Regions from separate parts of the Streptosporangium brasiliense genome, predicted to be linked through region 2. Evidence: predicted binding sites of a transcription regulator. Region 2 holds the regulator's gene; the other holds the start of a gene.

Region 1 (7,786 bases), on a different contig from region 2:
CTGGGTTGCCGTGAACGCCAACTGGACGCCCAAGCCGCTGGTGAACAACGGCAGCGGCGGCACCGTGCGCGTCAGAGGCTCCAGGGTGGCCATCGAGGGCGCCTCGGTCTGCCGGGCCGGCTCCACCACCGACTGGCACTGCGGCACGGTCCTGCAGCGCGACGCCAGCGTCGCCTACCCCCAGGGGAGCATCTACGAGCTGACCCGCACCAACGTGTGCGCCGAGCCAGGCGACTCCGGGGGCTCCTTCGTCTCCCAGGACCAGGCCCAGGGGGTCACCTCCGGCGGCTCCGGCAACTGCACCACGGGCGGCGTCACCTACTTCCAGCCGCTCGGCGAGATCCTCACGACCTACGGCCTCACCCTGGTGACCGACGGCGGCAGTCCGCCGGCCGCCGCGGCCTGCAAGGGTTACCCGAAGAACGTCACCGGCAGGCTGAGCGCCGGTCAGGGCGCCTACCAGCCCGACAACCGCTACTACCGGGCGAGCGTCACGGGCCTCCACTCCGGCTGCCTGGACGCCGCCGACGGCGTCGACTTCGACCTCTATCTCCAGAAATGGGGCGCCCTCGGCTGGCTCACGGTCGCCCTCTCGGAGGGGCCGGGCCCCGACGAGAAGATCGATTACACCGGCACGCCGGGTTACTACCGCTATCGCGTGTACGCCTCACGCGGCTCCGGCCCCTACGCCCTGGGCTTCAGGGCGCCGTGACGGCCCGGCCGCCGGGTCGGGTGCCCGGCGCGGCGGCCTCCCGGACGTCGTGATCTCGGCGAACTGTCCGCCAGGTAACACATTACATCTCAAACAGTGAGACGGTTGGTCAGGATGGAGGCAAGCCGGGGTAGAGTGCGTAAGACCTGCTCGCCAGGTTCCAACTGAATATTTGCTCATCCAGAGGGGTGGAGGGACCGGCCCTGCGAAGCCCCGGCAACCCTCCCGGTTCAAGACTCGTGATCTGACGAGGTCGGCCGGGACAGGTGCCAATTCCGGTCTGCGGCCAGGGTGGTCGCAGACGAAGATGAGGGAAAGGCCTCGCTTCATGGCGCTCGCAAGCACTGAAACCACCACCTCGCTCGACTTCGGCCCCGCCGCGGCCCTGTCCTGCCGCGAATGCGGCGCCCGCTACGACCTCGGTCCCAGCTTCGCCTGTATCGAGTGTTTCGGGCCCCTTGAGATCGCCTACGACTTCGGGCGCGTGACCCGGGAGCAGATCGCCGAGGGGCCGACGAACATCTGGCGCTACCGCTCGCTGCTGCCCGTCCCCGCGGACGTGGCCGCCAAGCCCAACATGGCGCCCGGCTGGACCAAGCTCGTCAAGGCCGACAACCTCGCCCGTGAGCTGGGCATCCGTTCGTTGCACGTGAAGGACGACTCCGGCAACCCCACCCACTCCTTCAAGGACCGCGTGGTGGCCATCGCGGTCGAGGCGGCCCGCAACTTCGGCTTCCACACCCTGTCCTGCTCCTCCACCGGCAACCTGGCCGGCGCGGTGACCGCGGCCGCCGCCCGGGCCGGGCTGGACGCCTGCGTGTTCATCCCCGCGGACCTGGAGCAGGCCAAGATCGTCATGGCGTCGGTCTACGGCGGCAGGCTCGTCGGCATCGAGGGCACCTACGACGACGTCAACCGCTTCTGCTCGGAGCTCATCGGTGACGAGCTGGGCGACAAGTGGGGCTTCGTCAACGTCAACCTCCGGCCTTACTACGCCGAGGGCTCCAAGACGCTGGCCTACGAGATCGCCGAGCAGCTCGGCTGGCGGATCCCCGACCAGATCGTCATCCCGGTCGCGTCCGGCTCCCAGCTCACGAAGATCGACAAGGCGTTCAAGGAGCTGATCGCGCTCGGTCTCGTCGAGGACCGGCCATACAAGATCTTCGCCGCCCAGGCCGAGGGCTGCTCCCCGGTCTCCGCCGCCTACAAGGCGGGCCACGACGTGATCCGCCCGGTCAAGCCGGACACCATCGCCAAGTCGCTGGCGATCGGGAACCCCGCCGACGGCCCCTACGTGCTGGACATCGCCCGGCGCACCGGCGGCGCGGTGGAGGACGTCACCGACGCCGAGATCGTCGACGCGATCCGGCTGCTGGCCAGGACCGAGGGGATCTTCGCCGAGACCGCGGGCGGCGTCACCGTCGGCGTGCTGCGCAAGCTGGTCGCCTCCGGGCGGCTCGACCCCGAGGGCGAGACCGTGGTCCTCAACACCGGCGACGGCCTCAAGACCCTCGACGCGGTGGCGGACCAGGCGCGTCCCACCGCGGTCATCCGGCCGTCTCTTGACGCATTCCGTACGGCTATCGCCTAGAAACTTGTGAAAGGGACTGAATAATGAGCGTTTCTGTGCGGATTCCGACGATTCTCCGGACCTACACCGGCGGCTCGGCCGAGGTGACCGCGGAGGGGGAGACCCTCCGGGAGGTTCTGCAGAAGCTCGATGCGGACCACCCCGGAATCGGCGCCCGCATTCTCGATGAAACGGGCAAGATTCGGCGTTTTGTCAACGTCTATGTCGGGGATGAGGACGTCCGTTTCGCCGACAACCTCGACACGGCCACGCCGTCCGGCGTCCAGATCTCCATCATTCCGGCGGTCGCGGGGGGCTGACCCCCGGCGCCTCCGCGCGCCCACCCCGCCTCTCCCTGACACCCGCACGCGGCCCGGCCGCGTGCGGGTGTCGTGTTTCGCGGGGAAGATCGCCTCTGCTGACCTGGGGATATGATGCAATTTTTAACCAATTAATCGTACCGGCAAAACTCTGCTCCGCCCCTGAATGCGTATGTAAAGGGGTAGTTTGCTGATTGACTCTGTTGCCCTATGGTGTCCCACAGGTATGGTCGAGAACGATCGACGTAGGCGATGTCTACGCCTCGGAGATTGAGGACTTCGCGAGAGGAATGGGCGGCGTCCTCAAGTCCAGTAAGAGGAGTCAGAAGTGGCGCAAGGCACCGTCAAATGGTTCAACGCGGACAAGGGCTACGGCTTCATCGCGGTAGACGGTGGTAAGGATGTGTTCGTCCATTACTCCGCGATCATGATGGATGGCTATCGTGCGCTCGAGCAGGGCCAGCGGGTCGAGTTCGAGATCACTCAAGGCCAGAAGGGCCCCCAGGCGGAATCCGTCCGGGCGGTCTGACGCACCCCTTTCCGTCCATTCGTCGGGAAATGTCGGCGGATCCCGCGGCAGCGCAGTCCGCGTGGATCTTCCGGCGGTCGGCCCGGCTCGCCGCGCAACCGGCGGGCCGGGCCTTCGCCGTGAAGGCGGGACCTCGTTCTAAGCTGGGTGCAGGTCAGGGCCCCACAGCTTGCACTCGGCAGGGTAGAGTGCTAAACAGTTCGTTGGCACTCCCTGTTGGAGAGTGCCAACCCTGGATCGAGACGATGGGACCCGCCGAACGGAGTCGCGGGTCCACATGCCGTCGCGGGCGTCGGCTCGATCTGGTGCAAGCCACCCTGCGTTTGGGAGGTCTAGCCGTATGGCAGCCAAGATGATCGCGTTTGACGAGGACGCCCGGCGCGGTCTCGAGCGCGGTATGAACCAGCTCGCGGACGCCGTCAAGGTGACCCTCGGCCCCAAGGGCCGTAACGTCGTCCTGGAGAAGAAGTGGGGCGCCCCCACCATCACCAACGACGGTGTCTCCATCGCCAAGGAGATCGAGCTCGAGGACCCGTGGGAGAAGATCGGGGCCGAGCTCGTCAAGGAAGTCGCCAAGAAGACCGACGACGTCGCGGGTGACGGCACCACCACCGCCACCGTGCTCGCCCAGGCCCTGGTACGCGAGGGTCTGCGCAACGTCGCCGCCGGCGCCAACCCGATGTCGCTGAAGAAGGGCATCGAGGCCGCCGTCGAGCGCGTCAGCGAGGAGCTCTCCAAGCTGGCCAAGGACGTGGAGACGAAGGCGCAGATCGCCTCCACCGCCTCCATCTCCGCGGGCGACCCGCAGATCGGCGAGATGATCGCCGAGGCGATGGACAAGGTCGGCAAGGAAGGCGTCATCACCGTCGAGGAGAGCAACACCTTCGGCCTGGAGCTTGAGCTCACCGAGGGCATGCGCTTCGACAAGGGCTACATCTCGCCTTACTTCGTGACCGACCCGGAGCGTATGGAGGCCGTCCTCGACGACCCCTACATCCTCGTCGTCAACTCCAAGGTCTCCGCCAACAAGGACCTGCTCCCGGTCCTCGACAAGGTCGTGCAGGCCGGCAAGCCGCTGCTGATCATCGCCGAGGACATCGAGGGCGAGGCCCTGGCCACCCTGGTCGTCAACAAGATCCGTGGCCTGTTCCGCTCGGTCGCGGTCAAGGCTCCCGGCTTCGGTGACCGCCGCAAGGCCATGCTGGGCGACATCGGCATCCTGACCGGCGCGCAGGTCATCAGCGAGGACCTGGGCCTGAAGCTGGAGTCGACCACGCTCGACCAGCTCGGCCGCGCCCGCCAGGTCATCGTCACCAAGGACGAGACCACCATCGTCGACGGTGCCGGCGACGCCGAGCAGATCGCCGGCCGGGTCAACCAGATCCGCGCCGAGATCGACAACACCGACTCCGACTACGACCGCGAGAAGCTCCAGGAGCGCCTCGCCAAGCTGGCCGGCGGCGTGGCCGTCATCAAGGCCGGCGCGGCGACCGAGGTCGAGCTCAAGGAGCGCAAGCACCGCATCGAGGACGCGGTGCGCAACGCCAAGGCGGCCGTCGAGGAGGGCATCGTCCCCGGCGGTGGCGTGGCGCTGCTGCAGGCCGGCGCCAAGGCCTTCGACAAGCTGGAGCTGCTGGGCGACGAGGCCACCGGTGCCGCGATCGTCCGCAAGGCTCTGGAGGAGCCGCTGAAGCAGATCGCCGTCAACGCCGGCCTCGAGGGCGGCGTCGTGGTGGAGAAGGTGCGCAACCTCACCCCGGGTGAGGGCCTGAACGCCGCCTCCGGCGAGTACGTCAACATGTTCGAGTCGGGCATCATCGACCCGGCCAAGGTGACGCGTTCGGCCCTGCAGAACGCGGCGTCCATCGCGGCGCTGTTCCTGACCACCGAGGCCGTCATCGCCGAGAAGCCCGAGAAGGCCGGTGCCGCTCCCGCCATGCCCGGCGGCGGCGACATGGACTTCTAAGTCCGGAGCTTTCCCAGAAAGAGGCGTCCCCGGTGTCCGGGGTCGCCTCTTTCCGCGTTCACCGGCGCCGCCGGTCGAACACCCGCCACCGCGGCGGTGCGCCGTTGTCCGTCCGGGCGCCACCCTTCATCAAAGGGACGGGTCACCCATCAAAGGGGCGGGTCTCCCGTCAAAGGGGCTCGTGTCCGCCGGATGAAGCCGTTCAGCCGGGCCCAAAGGGCCGAACAACGTTCTTTTCTACGCGGCCGGCAGCCGGTCAAGACGCCGTCCCGGCGGGGAAACGCGGTCCGCGCGGGAATCGCGGGCAATCGGGCCGGGTGTCCTAACTCAGGGCCTTGACCCAGCGCGACCACTGCGGCTGGGGAGCATAACCGGCGGCGCCCCAGGCGTGATGGGCCAGGACATTGTCGTGCAGGACCATGGCGTCGGCGCGGAAAGCGGCGAATTGCGCGAAACGCTGCTCCGCGGCCCGGATCAGGGCGGTCCCGATCCCCTGGCGGCGGCGGCCGGGGGCCACCGCCAGCCGGTAGAGGTGGGCGCGCCAGCCGTCCCAGCCCGCGATCAGGGTGCCGGCCATCTCCCCGTCGACCTCCGCGATGAGAACGGCCTCGGGGTCGCGCTCGATGAGCGCGACCACCTTGGCCGGGTCGTCGTGCCGGTCGGTCCCCTCGGCGGCTCCGAGCCAGAAGGACAGCAGCGCGTCGACGTCGTCGAGCTCCCCATATCGGACATTGATTCCCATGGGCCGGAAACTAGCAGAGCTGCGCGGGGAGCTCCCTGGTGTGCAGGACGGTCAGGGAGGTGACCGCCCGGGTCAGGACCACGTAGAGGCGGGCCAGACCGCGCGGCTCGGCGTCCACGATGTCGGCCGGTTCGACCACGATGACGTGGTCGTACTCCAGACCCTTGGCCAGGGTCGCCGGGATGACCAGCAGGCGGTGCTCCTCCACCGAGTCGGGGCTCAGCACGCGGTGGTCCAGCTGGGACAGCGACTCCGACACGGCCGCGACCGAGGCGTCCGGGACGATGACGCCGATCGACCCCTCCCGGGCGAGCGCCTCCCGTACCGCCTGCCCGAGCGCGGCGGCCGGGTCGGGGGCGGGCCGTACCGACAGGGAGCCCAGGCCGGGACGGAGAGACCGGGGGGCGGCCAGGCCCGGGGCGACGGCGGGCAGCAGCCTGGCGGCGTAGTCGAGCACCTCGCGGGGGACACGGAAGCCGAGCGTCAGCTCGGTGACCGCGCCGTCCTCGAAGCCCAGGTGGGTGAGGACCTCGCTCCAGGAACGGGCCGACCAGGGGGTTGTGCCCTGGGCGAGGTCGCCCAGGACGGTGGCCGAGCCGGTACGGCAGCGCCGGCCGAGGGCGCGCAACTGCATCGCCGACAGGTCCTGGGCCTCGTCCACGACCAGGTGCCCCAGCGGCGCGGTCCGTTCGATCAGGTCGCCGAGCTCGTCCATCAGCGCGCCGTCGGCGGCCGACCACTTCGCCGAGCGGTGGGACTTGGCCGGTCTGGCCCACAGGAGCAGGGCCTGCTCGGCGGCGGTGAGGTCGTCCTTGGCGGCGGCGGCGAGGAACTCGGGGTCGCTGAAGAGCCGGTGGAGCACCTGCTGGGGGGTCAGCTTGGGCCACACCTGGTCCACGAGCTGCTTGACCGGCTTGGAGCGCGCCACCGCGTCCTGCACCCGGTCGTCGGGGGACTCGCCGCGCTGCTCCATCCGGACGAGCACCAGGTGGGCCAGCCGCTGGGCGAGGGCCGCCCGGCCGGGGCCGTAACGGGTGGTCCCGCGGAGCGCGGCGACGACCTCGCGGACCTCGTGGTCGGCCACCCGGTAGCGGTTGACGCCCTTGGTGAACAGCACGCCCTCGGTGGGCTTGACGATGTGCATCCACAGGGCGCGCCTGAGCACCGGCGCGATCCTGGCGTCTCCCTTCACCGCGCTGACCGCGGGGTCCTCCGGGGCGGAGTGGTCGCCCAGGATCCCGGCGACCGTGGTCTGGTCGACCTTGACCTCGCCCAGCGCGGGGAGCACCGAGGAGATGTAGGACAGGAAGGCCCGGTTCGGGCCGACGATCATCACGCCGGAGCGGGCGAGCTTCTCCCGGTGGGTGAAGAGCAGGTAGGCCGCCCGGTGCAGGCCGACGGCGGTCTTCCCGGTGCCGGGCGCGCCCTGCACGCAGACGGTCTGGCCGAGCTCGGACCGGACGATCTCGTCCTGGTCGGGTTGGATGGTCGCGACGATGTCGCGCATCGGGCCGGAGCGGGGCCGCTCGATCTCCTCGGTGAGGATCCTGCTGTGCTGCGGGGCGCCGCCCTGGTCGAGCGGCTCGTCCTCGTAGGCGGTCAGGTCCCCGCCGTGGTAGCCGAAGCGCCGGCGGAGCGCCACGCCCATCGGATCGGCCGGGCTGGCCTGGTAGAAGGCCCGGGAGACCGGAGCCCGCCAGTCGATCACCAGGGGGCGGCTGCGGTCGTCGTGGACGTGCCTGCGCCCGACGTAGACGGTGCCGGGGAGGTCGTCGTCCGCGTCCCGGTCGAGGCGGCCGAAGAACAGGGGGGTGCCGGAGTGGTCGGCGAGCGCCGCCACCCGCTGGTCCAGCAGGGCCTGCAGGATCTGCTGCGAGACCCAGTCTCCGGCGGCGTCGGAGGACAGGGACTGGGCGTGTTCGCGCATGGCGCGCAGGGCGGCCCTGG
Region 2 (7,786 bases):
CGCCGCCACGGCCCCCACCGCGCGGAAGGCGTCGATCTCCTCCGGGCCGACGCCGCCCTCGGGGCCGACCACCACGACGATGTCACCGGCGCCGGGGAGCTCCAGGGACGACAGCGGGGAGGCCGCCTCCTCGTGCAGCACGACGCCCAGGGCGGCCGCCGACAGCAGCGCGGCGACCTTGGCGGTGGTGGCGGGCTCGGTCACCTCGGGCAGGTGGAAGCGGCGGGACTGCTTGCCCGCCTCCCTCGCCGTGGAGCGCCAGCGGTTCAGCGACTTGACGGCCCGCTCGCCCTTCCACTGGGTGACGCACCGGGCCGCGGACCAGGGCACGATCACGTCGACCCCGGCCTCGGTCATCATCTCCACGGCCAGCTCGCCCCGGTCGCCCTTGGGCAGTCCCTGCACCACGACCAGGCGGGGGCGCGGGGCCGGCACGTCGTAGCGGCGCAGCACCTCGACACGGAGGGAGTCCTTGCCCGCCTCCCGGACCACGCACTCGGCGACGGTGCCCGCGCCGTCGGTCAGGTCGAGCCGCTCCCCGGCCCGCAGCCGGCGTACGGCCGCCGCGTGGCGCCCCTCGGGGCCGCCGAAGGTGAACTCCGCCCGGGCCAGGTCGGCCGGTTCGGCCAGGAAGACCGGGGCCGTCATCGGCCGGCGGGGAGGTGCGGGCCGGGCCGGTGGACGCCTGCGGCCCGGCCGGCGCGGACGGGCCGGCCCGGCCCGGGGAGGCCGCCGTCAGCGGCCATTGAAGGCGTCCCGCAGCCTGGAGAAGAACCCCTGCTGGCCGGGGGCGAACTTGCCGGGCGGGCGCTCCTCGCCGCGGAGCTTGGCGAGCTCGCGCATGAGCTCCTCCTGGGCCGGGTCGAGGCGGGCCGGGGTCTCCACGTTGACGTGGATCAGCAGGTCGCCACGGCCGTTCTCGTTGAGGCGCTGGACGCCGCGGCCGTAGAGCGGGATGGTCTGGCCGGACTGGGTGCCCGGCCGGATGTCGAGCTCCTCGGCGCCGTCGAGCGTCTCCATGGTCAGGACGGTGCCCAGCGCGGCCGCGGTCATCGGGATCTGCACGGTGCAGTGCAGGTCGTCGCCGCGGCGCTCGAAGATCTCGTGCGAGCGCTCGACGATCTCCAGGAACAGGTCGCCGGGCGGGCCGCCGCCCGGGCCGATCTCGCCCTCGCCGGCGAGCTGGATGTGGGTGCCGTCCTCGACGCCGGCCGGGATGCGGACCTTGATGGTCCGCCGGGTGCGGACCCGGCCGTCGCCGGAGCACTCCTGGCAGGGGTTGCGGATGATCGAACCGAACCCGCCGCACTGGGGACAGGGGCGGGAGGTCATGACCTGGCCGAGGAAGGACCGGGTGACCTGGGAGACCTCGCCCCGGCCGTGGCACATGTCGCAGGTGTCGGGGTGGGTGCCGGACGCGGCGCCGGAGCCCGTGCAGACCTCGCAGAGCACGGCGGTGTCGACGACCAGCTCGCGGGTGGTGCCGAAGGCCGACTCACGCAGGTCGAGCTCCACCCGGATGGTGGCGTTGCGGCCCCGGCGGGCACGCGACCTGGGTCCGCGGGTGCCGCCGCCGCCGGCCGCGCCGAAGAAGGCGTCCATGATGTCGCTGAAGGGGAAGCCCGCCCCGAAGCCGCCCGGGCCCGCACCGGCGCCGGAGGAGAACGGATCGGCGCCCATGTCGTACATCTGGCGCTTGTTGGGGTCGGACAGGACCTCGTAGGCCTGGGTGATGTCCTTGAACCGCTCCTGGGTCTCAGGATCGGGGTTCACATCGGGATGCAGCTCCCGCGCCAGGCGACGATACGCCTTCTTGATCTCTTCCGCACTGGCGTCACGGCGCACCCCGAGGGTGCCGTAGTAGTCGCTCTTAGCCACTTAGTTGACCTCTTAAGATGCAGCCAGGATCTGGCTGACGTAGCGTGCCACCGCGCGCACCGCGCCCATCGTGACCGGGTAGTCCATTCGCGTCGGACCCAGCACACCGAGCCGGGCCAGTTGCTTGTCCCCCGAACCGTATCCGGCGACGACGATCGATGTGCCCTGGAGTCCGGTGTAGGGGTTCTCCGAGCCGATCCGTACTGTCAGCGCCGACAGGTCGGAGGTCTCACCGAGCAGGCGTATGAGCACGACCTGCTCTTCCAGGGCCTCCAGCACGTCGCGGAGCCCGACGGTGAAGTCGGCTCCCGCGAGGTTGGCCGCCCCGGCAAAAACGATCTTTTCATCATGCCGGTCCACGAGGGACTCCAGCAGCACCGACAGGACCGTGGCCGCGAACGGCCGATCCTCGGCCGGCAGTCGCTCGGGCAGGTCGGCGACCGTGTCGGGGACCCTGGCCAGCCCGCACCCGTCGAGGCAGGCGTTGAGAGTCGCGCGGAGATGGGCGACACGGGTCTCGTCCACCACGTCGGGCAGCTCGACCACGCGCTGCTCGACCCGTCCCGTGTTGGTGATGAGCACGAACATCAGCCTGCGCTCGCTCAACGGGACCAGCTCGACGTGCCGGACCGTGGAGCTGGTCAGCGTGGGATATTGCACGACGGCGACCTGCCGGGTCAGCTGCGCCAGCAGCCGCACCGTGCGCATCACGACGTCGTCGATGTCAACGGCGCCGGCGAGAAAGCTCTCGATGGCCCTCTTCTCCGCGCTCGACAACGGCTTCACCTGCGAGAGCCTGTCGACGAACAGCCGGTAGCCCTTGTCCGTGGGCACCCGGCCGGCGCTGGTGTGGGGCTGGGCGATGTAGCCCTGCTCCTCCAGCACCGCCATGTCGTTGCGGATGGTCGCCGACGACACACCCAGGTTGTGCCGCTCGACGAGGGTCTTGGAGCCCACCGGCTCGTTGGTGGACACGTAATCCTCGACGATGGCGCGGAGAACCGCCAGCTTGCGGTCGTCGACCAACGTGCTCACCTCCCTGCACCCGAATGTGAAACACCAGGTCTGGCACTCTGTGTTCCCGAGTGCCAAGTGTACGGCTCCAGCCCACGGGGTGCGATAACACGGCGTCAGGATGACGGGCCCAAGCAACTGTCAAGTCAACTGCTATCGGGATACAAGCGGCAAGACCCACAATTTACGACATGTCCCACGATTTCGGATCCCCCTCGGGCGGCGCCCCCTCCGGCGCCCCCGGCTACGGCGCCCCCCAGCAGCCCTACGGCCAGCACCAGGGCGCCCCTTCCTACGGCTACGCCTCCCCCGGTTACGGCGCACCCCAGGGGCCGCCGCCGAAGACGAAGGTCAAGCCCAGCATCGGCTGGATCGTCGGCGCCTGGCTGGTCTTCGTCCTCAGCGTGATCGTCGGCATCGCCGGTTTCGCCGGCGGCATCTTCAGCGCGATCACCGACGCCGCGCCCACCAGCTCGTTCGAGCCGGGCAAGGCCGTGACGGTCAAGCTCGACCCGGCGGACAAGCCCGCGATCTACGTCTCCGCCGAGACGGGCACCAACTTCGAGTGCCAGATCCAGGGTGATCCGGAGAAGGTCCGGCTCCAGCAGCCGGGCGTGCAGCAGACCGTCACCTCCGACGGCGTCGTCTGGGAGCTGGCCCTGCGGATCGGGGTGGACAAGGCCGGCGACTACCAGCTCACGTGCACCACCTCCGAGGGGGCTCCCGCCAAGTTCGGCGTCGGCAAGGAGATCGTCGCCGATTCGGTGGTGGGCGGCGCGATCGCGCTGTTCGCGGTGCCGGGGCTGGGCTTCCTGCTGGCCGTCATCGTGACGATCGTCGTGCTGGTCAGGCGGAGCGGCGCCCGCAGGCGCCAGGCCGCCGCCGCGGCGGGGCAGTGGGGACAGCCGGGAGCCTACGGCAGGTGATCACGGCTTTTGCTACCGTCCACTTGATCCCTGACGAGAGAGCGAGCGGCCGGTGATGTACGAGCGCGACGTGCTGTCGGAGAACTGGCGGCGCCCCCTCAAGGGGAAGATCCCCCAGGTCCCCGCGGAGCTCGACCTGGTCGTGGAGGACGCCGACGGCGGCTTCTGCGGCGCCGTGGTGGCCTGCGACAAGGAGGCCGTCACGCTGGAGGACCGGTTCGGGCGGCGGCGGCTGTTCCCGTTGGAGCCCGCAGCGTTCCTCCTGGAGGGCAAGGTGGTGACGCTGGTCCGGCCCACCGCCGCGCCGCGGGCTCCGAGGCGGAGCGCCTCGGGTTCGATCGCGGTGGAGGGCCTGCGGGCCCAGGTGGCCAAGGAGAGCCGGATCTACGTGGAGGGCGTGCACGACGCCGCGCTCGTGGAGAAGGTCTGGGGCCACGACCTCCGGGTGGAGGGCGTGGTCGTGGAGTATCTCGAAGGGGTCGACCATCTGCCCTCGATCGTCGAGGAGTTCGGGCCCGGCCCCGGCCGCCGTCTGGGCGTGCTCGTCGACCACCTGGTCCACGGCTCGAAGGAGAGCCGGATCGCCGCCCAGGCCTCCTCACCGCACGTACTGGTCGTCGGGCACCCGTTCGTCGACGTCTGGCAGGCGGTCAAGCCCTCGGTGCTGAAGATCGACTCCTGGCCGCCGGTGCCGCGCGGCATACCCTGGAAAGAAGGGGTCATCGCCGCCCTCGGCTGGGATCTGGAGCCCGCCGAGGCATGGCGCCGCATTCTGGGATCGGTCACCACCTACGCCGATCTGGAGCCGGAGCTGCTCGGTCCCGTCGAGGAGCTGATCGACTTCGTGACGGTTCCCGGCCAGGATGACTAACCCCGCACCCCATCAGGAGGGGCAATGAGCGACAGTCCCGAGAGCCCGCGGTACGGACCCGCGGGCGAGGAACCCACCAGGCAGGCCGGATGGCCGCCCCAGCCCGGCCAGGGCTACCCGCCCCCCGCGGCTCCGCCGTACGGATCCGGCGACCAGGGGCACCAGCCCGGCTACCAGGACGGCCACCAGGGGGCGTATCCGCCTCCCGGCGCGTACGGCCAGCCTTCCGGCGGGTACGGCCAGCCACCCGGCGGATACGGTCAGCCGACCGGCGGCTATGGTCAGCCGTACGACGCGTACGGTCAGCCGACCGGCGGCTACGGTCAGCCGGTCGGCTACGGATACCCGCCCCAGCAGGGGGCCTACGGCTGGCGGCCCAGCCGTGACGAGACCACCATGGCCATGCTCGCCCACCTGCTGGGCCTGCTGACCTCGTTCGTCGGCCCGCTGGTGCTGTATCTCGTGAAGAAGGACGAGTCCCCCTACGTGCGGAGCCAGGCGGCCGAGGCGCTCAACTTCCAGCTCACCCTGATGATCGCTTACTTCGTCTCCTGGGTCCTGGCCTTCGTGCTGATCGGCTTCCTTCTGATCTTCGTGCTCTGGATCGGGTCGCTCGCCTTGATGATCATGGCCGCCGTCGCGGCCAACCGGGGGGAGAGCTACCGCTATCCGATGAACATCCGTTTCGTCAGCTGACCACCGGCGCACGCCCGGCCCTCAGCCGCCTCCGGGCGCCGGCACAGGCGCCCGTCACGGCCCTCCGGGCCCGCCCTCACGCGGGTCCGGGGGGCCGTCACGCGGGTCCGGAGGGCCGTCACACGGCTGCCGGGCGCGTGGACAGGCCCTCAGGTCAGGTCCCGCACCAGGGCGTCGGCCAGCAGCCGCCCGCGCAGCGTCAGCACCGCGCGGCCCGCCTTGAACGGTTCCATCTCGAGCAGGCCGTCGGCCAGCGCCCTGGCGACGACCGGCGGCCGCTGGATCTCCTTGAGCGGGAACCCCTGGGCGAGCCTGAGCTCCAGCATCAGCCGCTCCACCGCCCTGTCCTCCGAGGTGAGCACCTCGCGGGCGTGCGCGGGCGAGACGCCGGAGGCCAGCCGCCGGGCGTAGGCCGCCGGATGCTTGACGTTCCACCACCGGGTGCCGCCGACGTGGCTGTGCGCGCCGGGGCCGACGCCCCACCAGTCGCCGCCGGTCCAGTAGAGCAGGTTGTGCCGGCAGCGTCCGGCCTCCGAGGTCGCCCAGTTGGACACCTCGTACCACTCGAAGCCGGCCTCGGCGAGCATGGCGTCGGCGATGAGATAGCGGTCGGCGGCCACGTCGTCGTCGGGCATGGGCAGCTCGCCGCGCCGGATCCTGGCCGCCAGCCTGGTGCCGTCCTCGACGATCAGCGAGTAGGCGGACACGTGGTCGGGCCCGGCCTCGATCGCCGCGGCCAGCGAGGCCCGCCAGTCGTCGTCGCTCTCCCCCGGCGTGCTGTAGATCAGGTCCAGGTTCACGTGGTCGAACCCGGCCTCCCTGGCCTCCCGTACGGCCTGCGCCGGCCGGCCGGGGGTGTGCCGGCGCTCCAGCACCTCCAGCACGTGCTCGCGGGCGCTCTGCATGCCGAAGCTCATCCGGGTGAACCCGCCGCCGCGCAGCTCGGCCAGGTAGGCCCGGTCCACGGACTCGGGGTTGGCCTCGGTGGTCACCTCGGCGCCGGGGGCCAGCCCGAACTCCTCCTCGATCGCCGCCAGGATCCGGACCAGGTCTCCGGCGGGCAGCAGGGTCGGGGTGCCGCCGCCGAAGAACACCGTCTCGACCGGGAGGTCCGCCCCGCCGAGGGTGGCCCGTGCCCGCCGTACCTCGTCGATCGCGGTGTCGGCGTAGTCCCGGTGCGAGGCGCCGGGACCGAGCTCGGCGGCCGTGTAGGTGTTGAAGTCGCAGTAGCCGCAGCGGGTCACGCAGAAGGGCACGTGGACGTAGAAGCCGAAGGGTCGCCCGCCGAGCCCGTGGAGCGCGCTGTCGGGGAGCCGGCCCGAGGCCGGTACGGGGTCACCGTCGGGAAGAGTGGATGGCACGACACCAAGTCTGCCGCTCCCGTCCGGGTGCCCGGAACGGCGGCCGGCGCGCCGCGCCGGCCGCCTATGCAGCAAATCAGCGGCAGACCGTTGACGCCCAGATCGGCCAAGTCTACGATCCGTGAAAACTTAAAGGAAAGTTTCCTATAAGTTAATCCCCCGACGCAAGTGGAGAAGCCCGTGCAGAGACTCCTCCGGCACACGCTCGCGGCGGTCATCGCCGCGGGCCTCACGGCGACAGCCGTACCGGCACCGGCTCAGGCCCGGACCGCCCCGGACCACGGCGACCGCTTCAAGCGGGTCGCCTACTTCATCCAGTGGGGCATCTACGGCCGCAACTACCACGTCAAGGACCTGGACACCACCGGCGCCGCCGCCAAGCTGACCCACATCAACTACGCCTTCGGCTCCGTCAGCGCCGGCGGCGACTGCGTCTCCTCCGACGCGTGGGCCGACTGGCAGCGCCCGGTCCCCGCCGGGCAGAGCGTGGACGGCGTCGGCGACGCCGAAGGCCAGGCGCTGAACGGCAACCTGAACCAGTTGAAGAAGCTCAAGGCCAAGCATCCCGGCCTGAAGGCGCTCATCTCCCTCGGTGGCTGGTCGGGCTCGAAATACTTCTCCGACGCGGTGCTGACCCCCGAGGGGCGCGTCAAGCTGGCAGCCTCCTGCGTGGACCTGTGGCTCAAGGGCAACCTGCCCGGCACCGCGCCCGGCGCCGGAGCCGGCGTCTTCGACGGCATCGACCTCGACTGGGAGTGGCCGGGCTCCTCCGGCAACGAGGGCAACGTCATCCGGCCCGAGGACAAGCAGAACTTCACGCTGTTCACCGCCGAGCTGCGCCGCCAGATGAACGAGCTGGACCGGCGGAGCGAACTGACCGCCTACCTGCCCGCCGCCGCCGCCAAGATCGACGCGGGCTTCGAGGTGCGCGACGTCTTCAAGCACCTCACCTTCGCCACCGTCCAGGGCTACGACCTGCACGGTCCGTGGGAGAACGTCACCGGCCACAACGGCAACCTGCTCACCGACCGGCGCGACCC

What was found. Region 2 encodes HrcA, which represses chaperone genes, less so after heat shock. Its sites were predicted from a motif close to TTGGCACTCTCNNNNNGAGAGTGCCAA; they were not measured.
Region 1: the regulator HrcA is predicted to act here: its motif matches at 3,335-3,361, upstream of groL (chaperonin GroEL).

Annotation. Positions count from the first base shown of each region.
Region 1 covers NZ_JAUSRB010000002.1:2,322,934-2,330,719, forward strand. Annotated here, with positions in the region: gene J2S55_RS19490 (S1 family peptidase) at 1-712, shown strand, start outside; SAM riboswitch class I at 886-1,026, shown strand; gene thrC (threonine synthase) at 1,041-2,303, shown strand; gene J2S55_RS19500 (MoaD/ThiS family protein) at 2,327-2,602, shown strand; gene J2S55_RS19505 (cold-shock protein) at 2,931-3,131, shown strand; gene groL (chaperonin GroEL) at 3,472-5,097, shown strand; gene J2S55_RS19515 (GNAT family N-acetyltransferase) at 5,420-5,839, opposite strand; gene J2S55_RS19520 (HelD family protein) at 5,850-7,786, opposite strand, start outside.
Region 2 covers NZ_JAUSRB010000001.1:689,185-696,970, reverse strand. Annotated here, with positions in the region: gene J2S55_RS03080 (16S rRNA (uracil(1498)-N(3))-methyltransferase) at 1-648, opposite strand, end outside; gene dnaJ (molecular chaperone DnaJ) at 736-1,878, opposite strand; gene hrcA (heat-inducible transcriptional repressor HrcA) at 1,891-2,904, opposite strand; gene J2S55_RS03065 (hypothetical protein) at 3,084-3,818, shown strand; gene J2S55_RS03060 (DUF3097 domain-containing protein) at 3,874-4,689, shown strand; gene J2S55_RS03055 (DUF4870 domain-containing protein) at 4,714-5,385, shown strand; gene hemW (radical SAM family heme chaperone HemW) at 5,535-6,746, opposite strand; gene J2S55_RS03045 (glycoside hydrolase family 18 protein) at 6,927-7,786, shown strand, end outside.